Regions from separate parts of the Streptomyces sp. NPDC087300 genome, predicted to be linked through region 2. Evidence: riboswitches for the same ligand, from Rfam matches in the RefSeq annotation. Region 2 holds a riboswitch; the other holds the start of a gene.

Region 1 (8,108 bases), on a different contig from region 2:
CGACGTTGTCCTCATCCCGTACCCGCCGCCAGCAGAACGCGCCGCACGGCGACACCCGCGACGGCGCCGCGACGCCGACCCCGTCGGTGGCGCGCCCCGTCCGCACCTGCCCCGACTGCAGTTGCTGCGTGGACGGGCTGTGCATCCCGGGCCCCGGCTCGGGATGCCCCGACGCCCTCGAAAGCCGGTGGCCCTATCCGTGCCCCTGCACCTCCAACACGATGGACGCGCCACACCCTTGATCCGGCGCCACGCACGCTCACCCGGCCGGGACGTCCGCCATGCGGGAGGGAACGATCAAGGCGCCCTTCTCGCGGGGGACTGGGTGACCAGGTGCGCCAACTCCTCGGGCGTGCGCGGCCCTTCGTCCGTGGCGGGCAGCAGGCCCTGGCCGTGCAGCAGTTCGCGGACGGCGATGCCCCAGGGCAGCTGGAGGCCCGCCCCGGCGAGGAGTTCACGGTCGGCGAGCTGCTCGGCGACGGGTCCCGTGCGCACGCCCGACGGGGTCAGCAGCGCCGCGTCGTCGGCCCAGCGCAGCGCCAGGTCCACGTCGTGCGTCGCCATGACCACCGTCGTGCCCGCGCCGCGCAGCCGCCCGAGCGTGTCGAGGAGGCGTTCCTGACCGTCGGGATCCAGGCCCGCGGTCGGCTCGTCCAGGATCAGCACGCGGGGGCGCATCGCGACGGCGCCCGCGATGGCCGTGCGCTTGCGCTGACCGTAGGAGAGCAGATGGGTGGGGCGGTCGGCGAGGTCCGTGATGTCGAGCGCGGCGAGCGCCTCGGCGACGCGCGCGCGGACCTCCGTATCGGGCAGCCCCAGGTTCAACGGGCCGAAGGACACGTCCTGTTCGACCGAGGCGGCGAAGAGCTGGTCGTCCGGGTCCTGCACCACCAGCTGGACCGTGGTGCGCAGCCGGGTCAGGCCCTTGCGGTCGTACGACACGGGGGAGCCCTGGAGCGTCAGGCCGCCCGACGCCGGGCGCAGTCCGCCGCTGAGCAGCCGCATCAGGGTGGTCTTGCCGCTGCCGTTGCGGCCGAGCAGCGCGAGCGCGCGGCCCTCGACGACGTCGAAGTCCAGACCGCTGAGGACGGTCGGGCCCTCTTCGTAGGCGTAGGAGACGCCGCGCAGCGCGACCAGGGACGCGCCGCCCGGGTCGCGGGGAGCGCCGGGCTCGCTCATGGCAGGAACCTTTCCAGTACGAGGGTGAGGGCCGTCAGGGCCACCAGCAGGGCCGCGCTCGCCGTCACGAAGCGGTGCGAGACCCGGGCCTCGGGCACCAGGACGCGCAGGGTGCCGTCGTAGCCGCGCCCGGCGAGCCCGGCTTGGAGACGCCCCGCACGGTCGAAGGCCCGCACGAACGCGGTGGCGCCGAGACCGCCGAGCGAGCGCCAGGTGGCGGCCCGCGTGGTGTGGCCGAGGCGGGCCGCCTGCGCCTGCCGGATCCGGCCCATCGAGTCCAGGAGCAGGAAACTCATCCGGTACGTCACGAGCGCCACGTCGACGACCGGCGCGGGCACCCCGGCCTTGACGAGCCGGGGCAGCAGGTCCGACATCGGCGTCGTGAAGGCGAACAGGAGTACCCCGAGCGAGGCCGCCGACGTCCGCAGGAGCAGACCGCCCGCGCGCGCCGGGCCGCCGTCGGCGAGCGTGAGGAAACCGTCGGGCCCGCCGACCTGCACCAGCAGGGTCAGGGCCCCGGTCACGCAGAAGCCGAGCGGCACCCGGTAGGCGCGCCACAGTTTGCGCGGCGGCACACCGGCCGGTCCGAGCAGTACCGCGAGCGCGGCGGTGAGCACCAGGGCGGCGCCGGGCCAGGGCGGAAGGGAGATGGCGAGCACGGTGAGGCCGAGCCCGAGCACGGCCTTGTCCACGGGATGGCGGCGGCGCCAGCGACTGCTGTGCGCCGCCGCGTCGATGGGCAGCACGCGGGGTCAGACCTCTTCGGTCCCGGGGCGCACGCCCTGCGCCTCGCCTTGCGTGTTCGTACGCTCCGCACCCTGACGGCGCCCCTTGCGCAGCCCGAAGTAGTACGCGAGCACGCCCGCGCCGAGGGCCGCCTGCAAGGCGAAGAGCGCCGACTCGACCTCGCCCGAAGGCGGCTCGTACAGGGGCGAGAACCAGGGCTTGTAGTCCGGCTTGATCTCCGTGATCGCGGTCTCGGCCTGGGCGTCGGCCCCCGCGAACGGCTCTTCCTTGTCGTCGCCGAGCCCGAGCACCAGGGGCAGCACCGCGAGCGCGGCCACGATGACGAGCAGCAGTGTGTTGATCTTCGCGTTCCGGCTCATCAGGCGTTGGCCTCCGTCTCGGCCTTGGCGGCCGCGGCCGGCTTCTTGGGGGACAGCAGGACACCGAGCCGGGTCAGCTCGCCCTTGCTGGACTGCACGAGCAGGCGCATCACCACGACGGTGAGCAGGCCCTCGCTGACGGCCAGCGGGATCTGGGTGACCGCGAAGATGCCGCCGAACTTGCCGAGCGCGCCGATGAACCCGCTGCTGGGGTCGGGGAAGGCCAGGGCCAGCTGGACGCTGGTGACGCAGTACGTGGAGAGGTCGGCGACGAAGGCGCCGAAGAACACGGCGACCATCAGCGGCACGTCGTACCGCTTGAGGAGCCGGTAGACGGCATATCCGGCCCAGGGCCCGACGATTGCCATCGAGAAGACGTTGGCACCGAGCGTGGTGAGGCCGCCGTGGGCGAGCAGCAGGGCCTGGAACAGGAGCGTGATGGTGCCGAGCACCGTCATGATCGGCGGCCGGAACAGGATGGCGCCGAGCCCCGTCCCCGTGGGGTGCGAGCAACTGCCCGTCACCGAGGGGATCTTCAGGGCGGATAGGACAAAGGTGAAGGCTCCGGAGGCGCCGAGGAGCAGGGTGCTCTCCGGGTGCTCCTTGACTTCACGGGTCAGGGAGCGGACTCCGTGGACGACGAACGGCGCGGACGCTACGCCCCAGGCGATCGCGTGCGCCGGTGGGAGGAAACCCTCGGCTATGTGCATGGCTCGGCAGACCCTCTCCAGCACCTCGTGGATGGACAACGCGCCCTGGCCGGTCTCCTGGCTGACGGGTCGTACCGACCTGACTCCGCCTTCCCGGGCGCGTGCGCGCCCAGTGGCTGCCGCGAGGGCTGGAGCCGGACTTCCCGATCACAGTGGCGAGGGCCGCACCGGCATCACACCGGATTTCCCGTTCACCAAGGCGTCGTGACAGTAGTCCGCAACTGATCAAACTGACAACCTGCGCACGGGGGAGCCGTGGGGGCGCACGCAAGCGCACACTCCCATGGCGTACGCCCCGCGCTCACCCCTGCTCGTACACGTGGAACCCGCGGCCCGACTTCCGGCCGAGCAGCCCCGCCTCGACCATCCGCTGGAGCAGCGGAGGCGGTGCGTAGAGCGGTTCCTTGAACTCGTCGTAGAGCGATTCGGCGATGGACGCGACGGTGTCGAGCCCGATCAGATCGGCGAGCCTGAGCGGGCCCATCGGGTGGGCGCAGCCCAGCTCCATCCCGGCGTCCACGTCCGTGGCGGTGGCGAATCCCGACTCCGCGAGACGGATCGCGGACAGCAGGTACGGGACGAGGAGCGCGTTGACGACGAAGCCCGCGCGGTCCTGGGAGCGCACCACGGTCTTGCCGAGGACATCGGTGACGAACTCCTCCGCCGCGGCCACCACCCGGGACGAGGTGTGCAGGGAGGCGATCACCTCGACGAGCGGCAGCACGGGCACCGGGTTGAAGAAGTGCAGACCCAGGACGCGGTCCGCGCGGTGGGTGGCCATGCCCAGGCGCATCACGGGCACCGACGAGGTGTTGGTGGCCAGGATGGCGTCCGGATCCTCGACGATCTTGTCGAGCGCGGCGAACACCTCCGTCTTGACCGAGGTGCTCTCCACGACCGCCTCGACCACGAGTTGACGGTCCGCCAGCTCGTCGAGACCGCCCGTGAAGACGATCCGGGCCAGGGCGTCCTCGGCCGAGAGGCGGTCCAACTTGCCGCGCTGTACGGCACGTTCGAGCGAGACGGCGACCCGCTCACGGGCCGCGCCCGCCGCGACGGCGTCCGCCTCGCAGACGACGGTGTCGAGCCCGGCCCGCGCGCAGACCTCCGCGATGCCGGCCCCCATCTGACCGCCGCCCACGACGCCGACGCGGGTGATGCGGGGACGTGTGGCGCTCATGCGAGGGCCTCCGCCTTGAAGGTCAGGTGCCGGGCGTACGCGTCGGTGGTGAAGAAGGCGGGCAACTCCCGCTCCAGCGCCGTGCGTTCGAAGAGGGCGACGACCTCGTCGACCCGCGCCCAGGGGTACTCCTTGCCGAGAGCCGCGGCCTCGTCCGCGACGATCTCGCGCACCGTCTCCCCGCTGACCAGACCGTGCCGCAGCCACTGCCAGATCTGCACGCGGGCGATCTCGGCGGTCGCCGCGTCCTCCATCAGGCCGCCCAGCGCCACGGCGCCCTGCCCGCGCAGCCACGCGTCGAAGTAGCGCAGCGCGACGGCGACGTTGGCGCGCACGCCCTCCTGGGTGGGCCGCCCGCTCGTACGGCGTACGGAGAGGAGCTCCGCGGCCGTGACCTCGACGTCGTCGCGGGTGCGTTCGAGCTGATGGGGACGGTCGCCGAGCACCTCGTCGAAGACCGCACGGCAGACGGGGACCAGGCCGGGATGGGCGACCCACGAGCCGTCGAAGCCGTCCTCGGCCTCGCGCTCCTTGTCGAGCCCGACCTTGCTGCGCGCGGCCTCGTCGGCCGCCGCGTCCCTGCCCGGCACCTGGGCCGCCATGCCGCCGATCGCGTGGGCGCCGCGCCGGTGGCAGGTGCGCACCAGGAGTTCGGTGTAGGCCCGCATGAAGGGGGCGGTCATGGTGACCTTGGCGCGGTCGGGGAGCACGAAGTCGGGCCGGTGGCCGAGGTTCTTGATCAGGCTGAACAGATAGTCCCAGCGGCCCGCGTTCAACCCGGCCGAGTGCGCGCGCAGTTCGTAGAGGATCTCCTCCATCTCGAAGGCCGCAGTGAGCGTCTCGATCAGGACGGTGGCACGGACCGTGCCGCGCGGAATGCCCAGCAGGTCCTGGGCGAGCACGAAGACGTCGTTCCAGAGCCTGGCCTCGTAGCGGTTCTCCAGCTTGGGCAGATAGAAGTACGGGCCGCGCCCGGCCTCGATCTGCCGCCGCGCGCAGTGGAAGAAGTACAGGCCGAAGTCGACCAGGGCGGCGGGGACCGGCCGCTCGTCGACGACCAGGTGCTTCTCGACGAGGTGCCAGCCGCGCGGCCGTACGACGACGGTGGCGAGCTCGTCGTCCTCGCGCAGCCGGTACTCCTTGCCCTCGGGCGTCGTGAAGTCGATGCGCCGCTCGACGGCGTCCAGCAGGGTCAGCTGCCCGCCGATCACGTTCTCCCAGGTGGGCGACGTGGCGTCCTCGAAGTCGGCCATCCACACGCGGGCACCGGAGTTGAGCGCGTTGACGGCCATCCGGCGCTCCGGAGGCCCGGTGATCTCCACCCGGCGGTCGGTGAGCCCCGGCCCCGGCGCCGCCACGCGCCAGTCGGGATCGGCGCGGACCGCGGCGGTCGCCCGGGGGAAGTCGAGGGGCACACCGGACGCGATCCGCTCGGCGCAGCGGCGCCGCTCGGCGAGCAGCTCGAACCGCCGGGCGGAGAACGCGGCGTCGAGCCGCCCGATGAAGTCGAGGGCCTCCGGGGTCAGGATCTCGTCGTACCGGTCACCGGGTTCGCCGAGAACCCGGACGGTGCCGGTCAAAGTGGAGGTAGGCATGGGGATCTCCTCGGTGGGAGCGGTCCGGTCGGGGAGCGGGCGCGGCGGGGGCGCCCCGTAAGGGGCGCGGAGAATTGCGCGCTCAGCCCCCACCGCCCGCAGGTGTGAACGCGCCGATCCAGCGGAGCGCCTAGTGGAACTGCTCCGACTCCGTGGAACCGGCGAGGGCAGTCGTGGAGGACGCCGGATTCACCGCGGTCGACACGAGGTCGAAGTACCCGGTCCCGACCTCCCGCTGATGCCGAACGGCAGTGAAGCCGTGCTCCTGCGCGGCGAACTCCCGCTCCTGGAGGTCGACATAGGCGGTCATGCCGTGCTCCGCGTAACCGCGCGCCAGGTCGAACATGCCGTGGTTGAGGGAGTGGAAGCCCGCCAGGGTGATGAACTGGAAGCGGTAGCCCATCGCGGCCAGCTCCCGCTGGAACTTGGCGATCTGGTCGTCGTCCAGGGCCGCCTTCCAGTTGAAGGACGGCGAGCAGTTGTAGGCGAGCATCTGGTCCGGGTGCTCCGCGTGCATCGCCTCGGCGAACTCGCGGGCCTGGGCGAGGTCGGGCGTGCCGGTCTCGACCCAGATCAGATCGGCGTACGGGGCGTACGCGAGGCCGCGCGCGATGACCGGCGCCATGCCGTTCTCGACCCGGTAGAAGCCCTCCGCGGTGCGCTCACCCGTGACGAACCGCGCGTCGCGCTCGTCGACGTCGCTGGTGAGCAGGTTGGCGGCGAGCGCGTCCGTGCGGGCCACGATCAGCGTGGGCACATCGGCGATGTCGGCCGCCAGACGCGCGGCGTTGAGGGTGCGGATGTGCTGGGCGGTGGGCACCAGGACCTTGCCGCCGAGGTGGCCGCACTTCTTCTCGGAGGCGAGCTGGTCCTCGTAGTGGATGCCCGCGGCACCCGCCGCGATCATCGCCTTGGTCAGCTCGAACGCGTTGAGCGGACCGCCGAACCCGGCCTCCGCGTCGGCGACGACCGGCGCGAGCCAGTCCGTGCTCGCGTCGCCCTCGCTGGTGGCGATCTGGTCGGCGCGAAGGAGCGCGTTGTTGATCCGACGCACCACCTGCGGAACGGAGTTGGCGGGGTACAGCGACTGGTCGGGGTAGGTGTGCCCGGCCTGGTTGGCGTCGGCGGCCACCTGCCAGCCGGACAGGTAGATCGCCTGGAGCCCGGCCTTGACCTGCTGCACGGCCTGCCCGCCGGTCAGCGCGCCGAGCGCGTGGACGTAGTCGAGCTCGTGCAGCTGCCGCCACAGCCGCTCGGCGCCGCGCCGGGCGAGGGTGTGCTCCTCGCGCACGCTGCCGGAGAGCCGGACGACCTCGTCGGCGCTGTAGGTGCGCTCGATGCCCTTCCAGCGCGGGTCGGTCGCCCACCGCCTGGCCAGCACATCGGCGGCGGGCGTGGTGCTCGCCGTGGTCGCCGTGGTGGTGTCCGTCTGTGCCATGACTGTCTCCCGGGTCCGTGTGGTGAAGTCTGCCAACTGCTGATGCCTACTGGCACTGAGTGCCGGAGTGAAGTGAAGGGTGCGGCCCGCCCGGCCCGGTCGTGCAGCCGTGAGCAATGGTGCGTGGATGCCGGACGGAGGCGCCGGGATCACCGACGTCAGGGCGTGAATCGAGCCCCGGTCTCCGTTCCGGCCGCCGGGGTCCGGCGGGCCGCGGTACGACTCTGGCAGTGGCACCCAGTGCCCTCAAGGGTGGACCTGTGCCAACTTCTGCGAATCTTCCCGGACCGGTTTGCCAAGGTTGCGAAGGCCCACAGCCGCCCGGATTCCCCTAGGGTTGGCCCGATGCGGGAGACCTGGGCGAGACGTACGCGGGGGAGCGATGAGCAAGACGTACGCGGGCGCGCGACTGCGGCGGCTGCGCGAGGAACGGCGCATGAGCCAGGCCGAGTTGGCCAGGACCCTCGCCATCTCGCCCAGCTACCTCAACCAGATGGAGCACGACTCCAGGCCGCTCACCGTCCCCGTGCTGCTGCGCATCACCGAGACGTTCGGCGTGGACGCGGCCTTCTTCTCCGAGCGGGACACCAGCAGGCTGGTCGCCGATCTGCGCGAGACGCTCGCAGGCGAGGTCTCCGCCGCCCGTGTCTCCCCCGCCGACCTGGGCGAACTCGCCGCCAGGATGCCGGCCGTCGCCGAGGTCCTGCTCGACCTCGGACGGCGGGCCCAGTCGCTGACCGAACGCCTCGCGGAGGTCGCCGACGGGCGGGGCGGCGACGTCACCGCGCCGCGCTCACCGCGTTCGGCGCACGAGGAGATCCGCGAGTTCTTCTACCGGCGGCAGAACTATCTGCACGAGACCGACCTCGCCGCCGAGGACCTGGCCCGCCGCATCGGCAT
Region 2 (8,108 bases):
TCCATCGTCTTGCGGGTCAGGACGCCCTTCATCTCCAGGAAGGGGAGCAGGGACTCCTCCAGGTCGTTGCGGTACGTCGTGTTGTCCGCGTCGAAGACGGCGTACGCGCCCTTGTGGTCGTTCTTCGCGATGACCTTGCCGAGCTTCTTCGCCACCGGCTTCGGCCAGTGCGTGAGCTCGCCGGCCGCGCCCTTCGCGGCCTTCGCCGTCTGCGCGGCGGAGCCCGCCGCGTTCGCCTCGGAGGTCGGCCAGAGCGCGCTGCCCGCGAGGACGGCGGCGGCGAGCGCCCCCAGAGCGCCGATGAGGGCGGGCTTGTTCTTTGCTCGTACTGCCATGTCTGCGGTGTCCTGCCGTTCCTGAGAGCGGTGTGCGGCCCCGTCCGGAGCGGCGCGCAATGCTATGGGGCGGCGCGGTCATTTCCCATGATCGAAGTCACCGTGCACGAGGGGCATGGAGCGGGTGAACACGGGTAGCCGCAGCGGGCGCCGGGAGCGCCGCGGTCCCGGTCGCGGAGGTCGTCGCCGGGGCCGTCGCCGAGTCCGTGTCAGTGGTCCCGCGCATACTGGGCGCATGGGCTCCCACGAGTTCGTCAGGGCCGTTCCCCGGCTCGACGGCATGGTCGTCTCGGCGGTCGGCTACCGCAGCGCCGGACAGCGTCCCGGGCTGCACCGGGGCCTGCCCTCGCCGTATCTGACCGTGATCTTCTCCCTCGAAGGCCCCATCGCCACCGGCAGCACACCCGGGCAGGCGACCGGCGGGGACGCGGTGCGCACCGACATCGTCCTGGGCGGCCTGCACCAGAGCCCGGCCTACGTGGTGCAGCCCGAGCACGAGGCGGGCATCCAGCTCGCCGTGCACCCCCTGGCCGCCCGCGCGCTGCTCGGTCTGCCCGCCGCCGGGCTCATGGGAGAGCTCGTCACCAGCGGCACGGACGTCCTCGGCGGCCGGGCCGCCGAGGTCCGCGAGCGGCTGTGTGCCCTCGACCGCTGGCCGGACCGCTTCGCCCTCCTCGCCGACTATCTGCGGCGGCGCGTGGCGGCCGCCGACCGGGCGGACCCGGTGCGCCCCGAGGTCGCCGAGGCCTGGGCGTGGCTGGCCAGGCACCGGGGCGCGGGCACGGTCGGCGGCCTGTCCCGGCACGTCGCGCTCAGCGAGCGCCGCCTCACCGCGGTGTTCCGCGCCGAGACCGGGCTGAGCCCCAAGCAGGCCGCGCGCCTGATGCGCTTCCAGCACGCGCGGACCGCGGTGGTCCGCTCCGTCACGGCGGGCGGGGGCCCCGACCTGGCCAGGATCGCGGCCGACACCGGCTACTACGACCATTCGCACCTGGTCCGCGACTTCCGGCAGTACACGGGGGCGAGCCCGACCCGCTGGCTGGCCGAAGAGTGCCGGAATATCCAAGCCGGGGCGCACGGTCCGGGCGAAGACTGAGGCCCATGAACACCACACCGGACACCACACCCGACACCACGACTGAAGCGGCCCCCGCCCCGACCGTCTGGGCGGGCCTCCAGGCAGAGGACGCCCCCGCCCTGATCGACTTCCTCGTCGGCACCGTCGGCTTCCTGCGCACCGCCGTCTACGAGGACGGCGACCGCGTCGCCCACGCCCAGCTCGACTGGCCCGAGGGCGGCGGCGTCATGCTCGGTTCGTACGACCCGTCGGCGCCCGAAGGCACCTGCGGAAAGCCCGGCACCTCCGGCGCCTACGTGGTCACGGACCGGGTCGACGAGCTGTACGCCACACTCACCGCGGCGGGCGTGCGGATCACCACGGAGATCGAGGACAAACCGTACGGAAGCCGGGAGTTCGGCATCCTCGACCCGGAGGGGAACCGCTGGTCGTTCGGGACCTACCGGGGCGAGCCGAGGCCCCGGCCGACGTCCTGAGCAGGCGTGATAACTTGCGCAAGCCAGTCAAACCCACACCTGGGCCAGGGAATCCGGTGCGAATCCGGAACTGACGCGCAGCGGTGAGGGGGACGGGCGGGGCCACGGCCACTGGGCGTCCACGGACGCCCGGGAAGGCGCCCCGCCCGGCCGATCCCCGAGTCCGAAGACCTGCTGGCGCCTCCGCCCGCGCACCGTGCGGCGGAGGGCGTGACGCAGGCCAGGCTCCGCGCATGAGCCGTGAGACTCAAGGGATCGTGTGTCCTCCACAGCCCGTACCCGTACCCGTATACGTATGTCCGCCGCTATACGTATGTCCGCCGCGCTCTGCGCCGGAGCGCTCGCGCTGACCGCGTGCGGGGGCGGCTCCGCGGAGAAGACCAGCAAGAGCGCGGGGGAGCAGGCGGCGGGCTATCCGGTCGCGGTCACCTCCTGCGGCAAGAAAGCCGAGGTCAAGGCGCCGCCGCAGCGGGCCGTCTCCCTCGACCAGGGCTCCACGGAGATCCTGCTCTCGCTCGGCCTCGCCGACCGCATGGCGGGCACCGGCACCTGGACCGACCCGGTCCTGAAGAACCTGGCGAAGGAGAACGCGAAGGTGGAGCGGCTCGCCGACCGCTACCCCTCCCTGGAGAAGGTCCTCGCCCAGGAGCCGGACTTCGTCAGCGCCTCCTTCCTGTACACGGTCGGCAAGGGCGGTGTCGCCGACCGCGCCAAGTTCACCGAGCTGGGCGTACCGGTCTACGTCTCGCCGACCGACTGCGCGGGCAAGGACAACGACGGCGGCGGCGACGGCAAGCGCGTCAAGACCCTCACCATGGACACCGTCTACGGCGAGATCCGCGACCTCGCGAAGGTGTTCGGCGTCGAGAAGCGCGGCGAGAAGCTGGTCGCGGGGCTCAAGGGCCGCGTCGCGAAGGCCACCGACGACATCGACGCGTCGGACGCGAAGCTCCTCTACTGGTTCGCCAACTCCGACGCCCCCTACATGGCGGGCTGCTGCGGCGCCCCCGGCATCATCACGCGCGAGCTCGGCGCGAAGAACGTCTTCGACGACACCCGCGAGGAATGGCCCCAGATCAACTGGGAGACCGTCGCCGACCGCGACCCCGACGTCCTCGTCATCGGCGACCTCACCCGCAAGTCGCAGTCGGCGGAGAGCGCCGCTGCGAAGATCAAGTTCCTGGAGTCGAACCCGGCGACCAAGAACCTGACCGCCGTGAAGAAGAAGCGCTACGTACTCCTCAGCGGCCAGGCCATGAACCCGACGGTCCGTACGGTCGACGGGATCGAGCAAGTGGCGGCGGGGCTGCGGAAGTTCGGCCTCGCGAAGTGACCCGGGGGACCTCGCCGGTGACGCCGGACGGGACGGCACCCGCGACGCCGGACGGGACGGCACCCGCGGAGGCGGACGCGGACATGGTCGAGGTCGCGGTCGCGTCCACCTCCGTGGGCGCCCCGGTGCGGCAGGCGCTGCTGTGGCTCGCCGGGGTCGCGGCCCTCGTCCTCTCCGTGGCGGTGGCCGTCACCATCGGGCCCGCGGACATCTCCGTGCCCGACGTGTGGTCGGCCCTCGCCGCGCACCTCGGCGGGGGAGAGGCGCGGCTCACCCCGATCAGGGACGGCATCGTCTGGAACCTGCGGATGCCGCGCACCCTGCTCGCCGCGGTCTGCGGCGCCGGACTCGCGGTCTGCGGCGCGGTCATGCAGTCCCTGCTCCGCAACCCCCTCGCCGACCCGTTCGTGCTCGGGGTCTCCTCCGGCGCGTCCACCGGAGCGGTCGCGGTCGTCGTGCTCGGCGTGGGCGGGGGAGTCCTTTCGGTCTCGGCCGGTGCCTTCATCGGGGCGCTCTGTTCGTTCGCCCTGGTCCTGATCCTGAGTCACACGCTGGGCGGCACGACGGACCGCGTGGTCCTCTCCGGCGTCGCGGCGATGCAGCTGTTCTCCGCGCTGACCTCCTTCTTCGTCCTCACCGCCGCGGACGCGGAGACCACCCGCGGCGTGCTGTTCTGGCTGCTCGGCTCGCTCAGCGGGGTCGGCTGGACGGACGTGTGGCTGTGCGCGGCGGTGCTCGCGGCGGCGCTGTTCATCTGCCTCTCGCACGCCCGCACCCTGGACGCCTTCGCCTTCGGCCAGGAGGCGGCGGCCGCGCTCGGCGTCCGCGTCGCCCGCACCCGCCTGGTCCTGCTCTGCACGACGGCGCTCCTGACCGCGGTGCTGGTGAGCTCCGCGGGCGCCATCGGCTTCGTCGGCCTGGTCCTGCCGCACGCGGCCCGCGCGCTCGTCGGCTCGGGCCACGCCCGCCTCCTCCCGGTCACGGCGCTGGCCGGCGCGGTCTTCCTCGTCTGGGTGGACACCCTGGCCCGCACGGTCCTGGATCCGCAGGAGGTCCCGGTGGGCGTGGTGACGTCGCTGATCGGCGTACCGGCGTTCGTGGTCGTGCTGTACCGGACGAGGAGGGTGACGTGACGTACGCGTACGAGGGGGCGGCGGGTCTGCGCGCCGAGCGCGTGTCCCGGGAGGCGGGCGGGCGCCTGGTCGTCGACGGCGTGAGCCTCGCCCCGCCGACCGGCGCCACGGTGGGCCTCCTCGGCCCGAACGGCTCCGGCAAGTCCACGCTCCTGCGCATCCTGGCGGGCGTCCTCGCCCCGGCCTCCGGAGTGGTCACCCTGGACGGCCGTGCGCTGGCCGACACGGGCCGCCGCGCCGTGGCGCGCAGGATCGCCGTGGTCGAGCAACACACCGACACACAGGTCGAGTTGACGGTCGCGGACGTCGTACGCCTGGGACGCATCCCGCACCGCCGCGCCTGGTCGGCGCCGACGGCCGGAGACGAACGCGCCGTCCGCGACGCCCTGACCCGCACGGGCCTGGCCTCCCGCGCGGCCCAGTCCTGGCACACCCTGTCCGGCGGCGAACGCCAGCGCGTCCAGATAGCCCGCGCACTCGCCCAGGAACCCCGCGAACTCCTCCTGGACGAACCCACCAACCACCTGGACATCCAGCACCAGCTCGACCTGCTCTCACTGGTCGCCGACCTCCCCGTCACCAGCGTCATCGCGCTGCACGACCTCAACCTGGCGTCGATGTTCTGCGACCGGCTCCTGATCCTGAGGGAGGGCAGGGCATACGCGACGGGCACGCCCGCAGAGGTGATCACGGAGGAGCTGATCGCGGAGGTGTACGGGGTGCGGGCGGTGGTGACGCCGGGGAGTGCGGAGGGGGATGAGCGGCCTTCGGTGAGGTTCTTGCGGGGGTGAGGCGGGAGGGGGGCTTCCGGGGTGGGCGCCTTGCGGGCCGGGTGCCTTGTGGGTCGCGCCCCCCGTTGCGGGGTGGGCGCCTTGCGGGCCACGCCCGTTCCGAACCAGGCGCCTTCCGAACCACGCCCCTGCCCGACCAGGCCAACCGCACGCGGTTGGCCCTTCACTCGCCGCGCCGCGCCTTCTAAGTTCACGTCATGCCAGTCATTGCCCACGTGAGCGACATCCACATCGACACCGGCGCCGACGACGCCGGTCGCAGCATCGGCCGGACCCGGGCGGTCATGGACCACCTGAACGGACTCCCGTACGACCTGGACGCGGTCGTCGTCACCGGTGACATCGCCGACCACGGCACGCCCGCCGAGTACGCGGCCGCGCGTGAACTCCTCGCCTCTCGGCACCCGTTGCTGATCTGTCCCGGCAACCACGACGAGCGCACCGCCTTCCGCGCGCACCTCCTCGGCGAGACGCCCGCGCCGGGCCCGGTCAACCAGTCCTACGTGACGGACGACTTCACCCTCGCCCTGTGCGACACCTCGGTCCCCGGCGCGCACCACGGCCGCCTCGACGACGAGACCCTGGACTGGCTGTCGGCCCTCCTCGACGGCACCCCGTCCGACCGGCCCGTCCTGATCGCCTTCCACCACCCGCCGGTCCCGCTGCACACGCCGTACATCGACGGCATCCGCCAGCGCGACGAGCACCGGCTGGCCGCCCTGACCGCCCGGCACCCGAACGTGACCGCGTTCCTCGCGGGCCACGCCCACACCCCCGCGGCGACGACCTTCGCGAACCGTCCGCTCCTGGTGGCCCCCGGCGTGGTCTCCACCCTGCGCCTGCCCTGGGAGCCGCAGACGGACCCCTCCCACCACGTCCACCGGGACCTCCCGCCGGCGCTCGCGTTCCACGTCCTGGACGAGGAGGCGCGCCTGACGACGCACTTCCGCACGGTGCCGCTGCCGCTGCCGACGAGGCCCCCTGGCCTATAGACAGCCCTATGGACAGCCCACGGGCAACTCGGCCCCGCCCGCGCGCAGATGCCGGAGCGCCGCGGCGAAGGAATGGCAGTCGAAGAGGGCGGAATGCTCCTGCCCGGAGTCCGGCCGGGGCAGCCCGAGGACCTTCCACAGACTGCCGACGTTCGCCGCGGCGGTGGCCGGCGCCAAGGCGTTCAGCCACGGCCTGACATTGAGGAACGCGGCGTCGAGAAAGCTGTTCCGATGCTCTTCGCCGCGGGCCCGCACCCACCCCAGATTCTCCCCGAGGACGACCATGTCGTTGCCGTAGGAGAGCACGGTCTGCCCCTTGCAGAACCCCAGGAAGTCCCCGAGTGCCTCGGCCGGGGCGAGCCCAGCCCGGTCGACCTCGTCCTGTCCGATGCCGGTGAGCCCGGTGAAGTACGGGGACAGCACGGGGTTGACCACGGGACGCACCAGCGCCTCGTACTCCTCGACGACCCCGAGGTCCCCGTCCAGCCGCAGCGCCCCGATCTGCACGATCTCGCGCAACTGCCCACCGGCTGACCAGCCTTGCTCAAGGGCGCCGGGCCAGGTGGTGAACTCGAGGTCGAAGATGACGAAGGTAGCCATGGGGGCACCCTGCCAGTACCGCGCATGGCGGAGCGAGCGCGACCCTCACCCCGGCCCGATCGAGGGTGAGGATCGCTCGGCTCGGACCAGCAACCGCTCGGCTCAGACGAACAGCCTCTCCAGGAAGGCGTCGAGGTGGCCGCGCGTGCGCTCGATCTGCTGCTCGACGGTGAGGGACTCCTCCATGCGGCCGCCGGGCGCGGGCTGCTTCTTGCCGCGCACGTACAACGAGCAGTCGAGGTCGGCACAGATGTAGAGGCCGACCGAATTGCCCTCACGCCCGGCCCGGCCCGCCTTGCGGGCGCTCATCAGCGAGACGCCGCTGCCGGGATGGGTGGTCAGGCAGAGCGAACACATGCTGCGGCGCAGGAAGCCGCGCTTGGCGGAGGGCGAACGCAGGGTGACACCGATCGGCTCGCCCTGGCGTTCGGCGACCAGGTAACTGCGGTCGGGCGCGGACAGGTCGCACCACCCCAGGAAGTCCAGCGCGTCCCAGTGGTCGATGCCCGCCAGCTCCTTGGGCAGGGGCAGCCGTTTGGCCTCGCCCTTGGAGCAGTTGACGAACGAGGTGCGGATGTCGTGCTCGGTCAGATTCTTCATGACGGTTCCTTACGGGTCCTTCGGCTACGAGACGTGGGGCGGGAGGGTCCGGATGTGCGGTCGGTCTCCGGGCGTCGCGCAGCCCTGCGACCCGCGCGGCGGAGGGCCGCACAGGAGAGGCACGTCATCGCATGACGATGCCGCAGGGAAGAGAGAGCGAGGGAAAGGCAAGACGTACAGGACGCCGTACGAGGCGTCGCACGAGACGACGTCGCGCAAGAGGTCGTACGAGACGTAGAGACGCCGTGTACGACTCGATGGAGATGCCGTGTACGACGTCGTACGAGACGTAGGGAAGTACGAGGTCCGAGCCTTACCGCGCGCCGCAGAAGAACGAGGGCACACGGCCGGAACCACCTATGGCCGCAACAGCTGCAGCACGGTCCATGTCTCTCGCCTCCTTCCGGTCGGGGCGCGCGGTACGCGTCGACGCCGTACGCGTCGAGTGGGGCGGCGGGTGCCGGTCGAGGCGACCGCCGCTGGTGATCACCGGAACGGTACCTCGGAGGAGGGTGCGGGGGCGAAGCATTAATGCCCGGCTGCTGGAAGCCGGGGCGGGCGGCGTGCCCAGGTGGGCGGTGTGACCCCGCTGGCCGGAAGTGGACGTTCCCCCTCCCTGCCACGCTCCGACACCTTCCGAACGATGACGGTGAGTGACTGCTCCACCCGTCGCGCGGGGAGCCGTTATCCCCATGTTTTCGGCCTTACCGGATACGTGTGCCATTCCTGAGAGCGCGTTCAACTCCCGTACGCCGCTCGCTCGTCACACC

Evidence for each region. Region 2 has a riboswitch for cobalamin ahead of ACIO9J_RS19375 (ABC transporter substrate-binding protein). Riboswitches for the same ligand answer to the same signal wherever they lie in the genome.
Region 1: linked by a shared signal. The riboswitch ahead of ACIO9J_RS22175 (energy-coupling factor ABC transporter permease) and the one ahead of ACIO9J_RS19375 (ABC transporter substrate-binding protein) in region 2 are both predicted to bind cobalamin.

What each region holds. Positions count from the first base shown of each region.
Region 1 is NZ_JBIUYI010000005.1:420,687-428,794, forward strand. It holds gene ACIO9J_RS22160 (energy-coupling factor ABC transporter ATP-binding protein) at 298-1,179, opposite strand; gene cbiQ (cobalt ECF transporter T component CbiQ) at 1,176-1,925, opposite strand; gene ACIO9J_RS22170 (energy-coupling factor ABC transporter substrate-binding protein) at 1,932-2,285, opposite strand; gene ACIO9J_RS22175 (energy-coupling factor ABC transporter permease) at 2,285-2,995, opposite strand; cobalamin riboswitch at 3,025-3,209, opposite strand; gene ACIO9J_RS22180 (3-hydroxybutyryl-CoA dehydrogenase) at 3,297-4,175, opposite strand; gene aceB (malate synthase A) at 4,172-5,770, opposite strand; gene aceA (isocitrate lyase) at 5,901-7,208, opposite strand; gene ACIO9J_RS22195 (short-chain fatty acyl-CoA regulator family protein) at 7,591-8,108, shown strand, end outside.
Region 2 is NZ_JBIUYI010000004.1:804,858-812,965, forward strand. It holds gene ACIO9J_RS19360 (haloacid dehalogenase-like hydrolase) at 1-335, opposite strand, end outside; gene ACIO9J_RS19365 (helix-turn-helix domain-containing protein) at 571-1,431, shown strand; gene ACIO9J_RS19370 (VOC family protein) at 1,437-1,889, shown strand; cobalamin riboswitch at 1,897-2,083, shown strand; gene ACIO9J_RS19375 (ABC transporter substrate-binding protein) at 2,185-3,222, shown strand; gene ACIO9J_RS19380 (FecCD family ABC transporter permease) at 3,306-4,355, shown strand; gene ACIO9J_RS19385 (ABC transporter ATP-binding protein) at 4,352-5,146, shown strand; gene ACIO9J_RS19390 (phosphodiesterase) at 5,344-6,138, shown strand; gene ACIO9J_RS19395 (exonuclease domain-containing protein) at 6,145-6,738, opposite strand; gene ACIO9J_RS19400 (FBP domain-containing protein) at 6,841-7,338, opposite strand.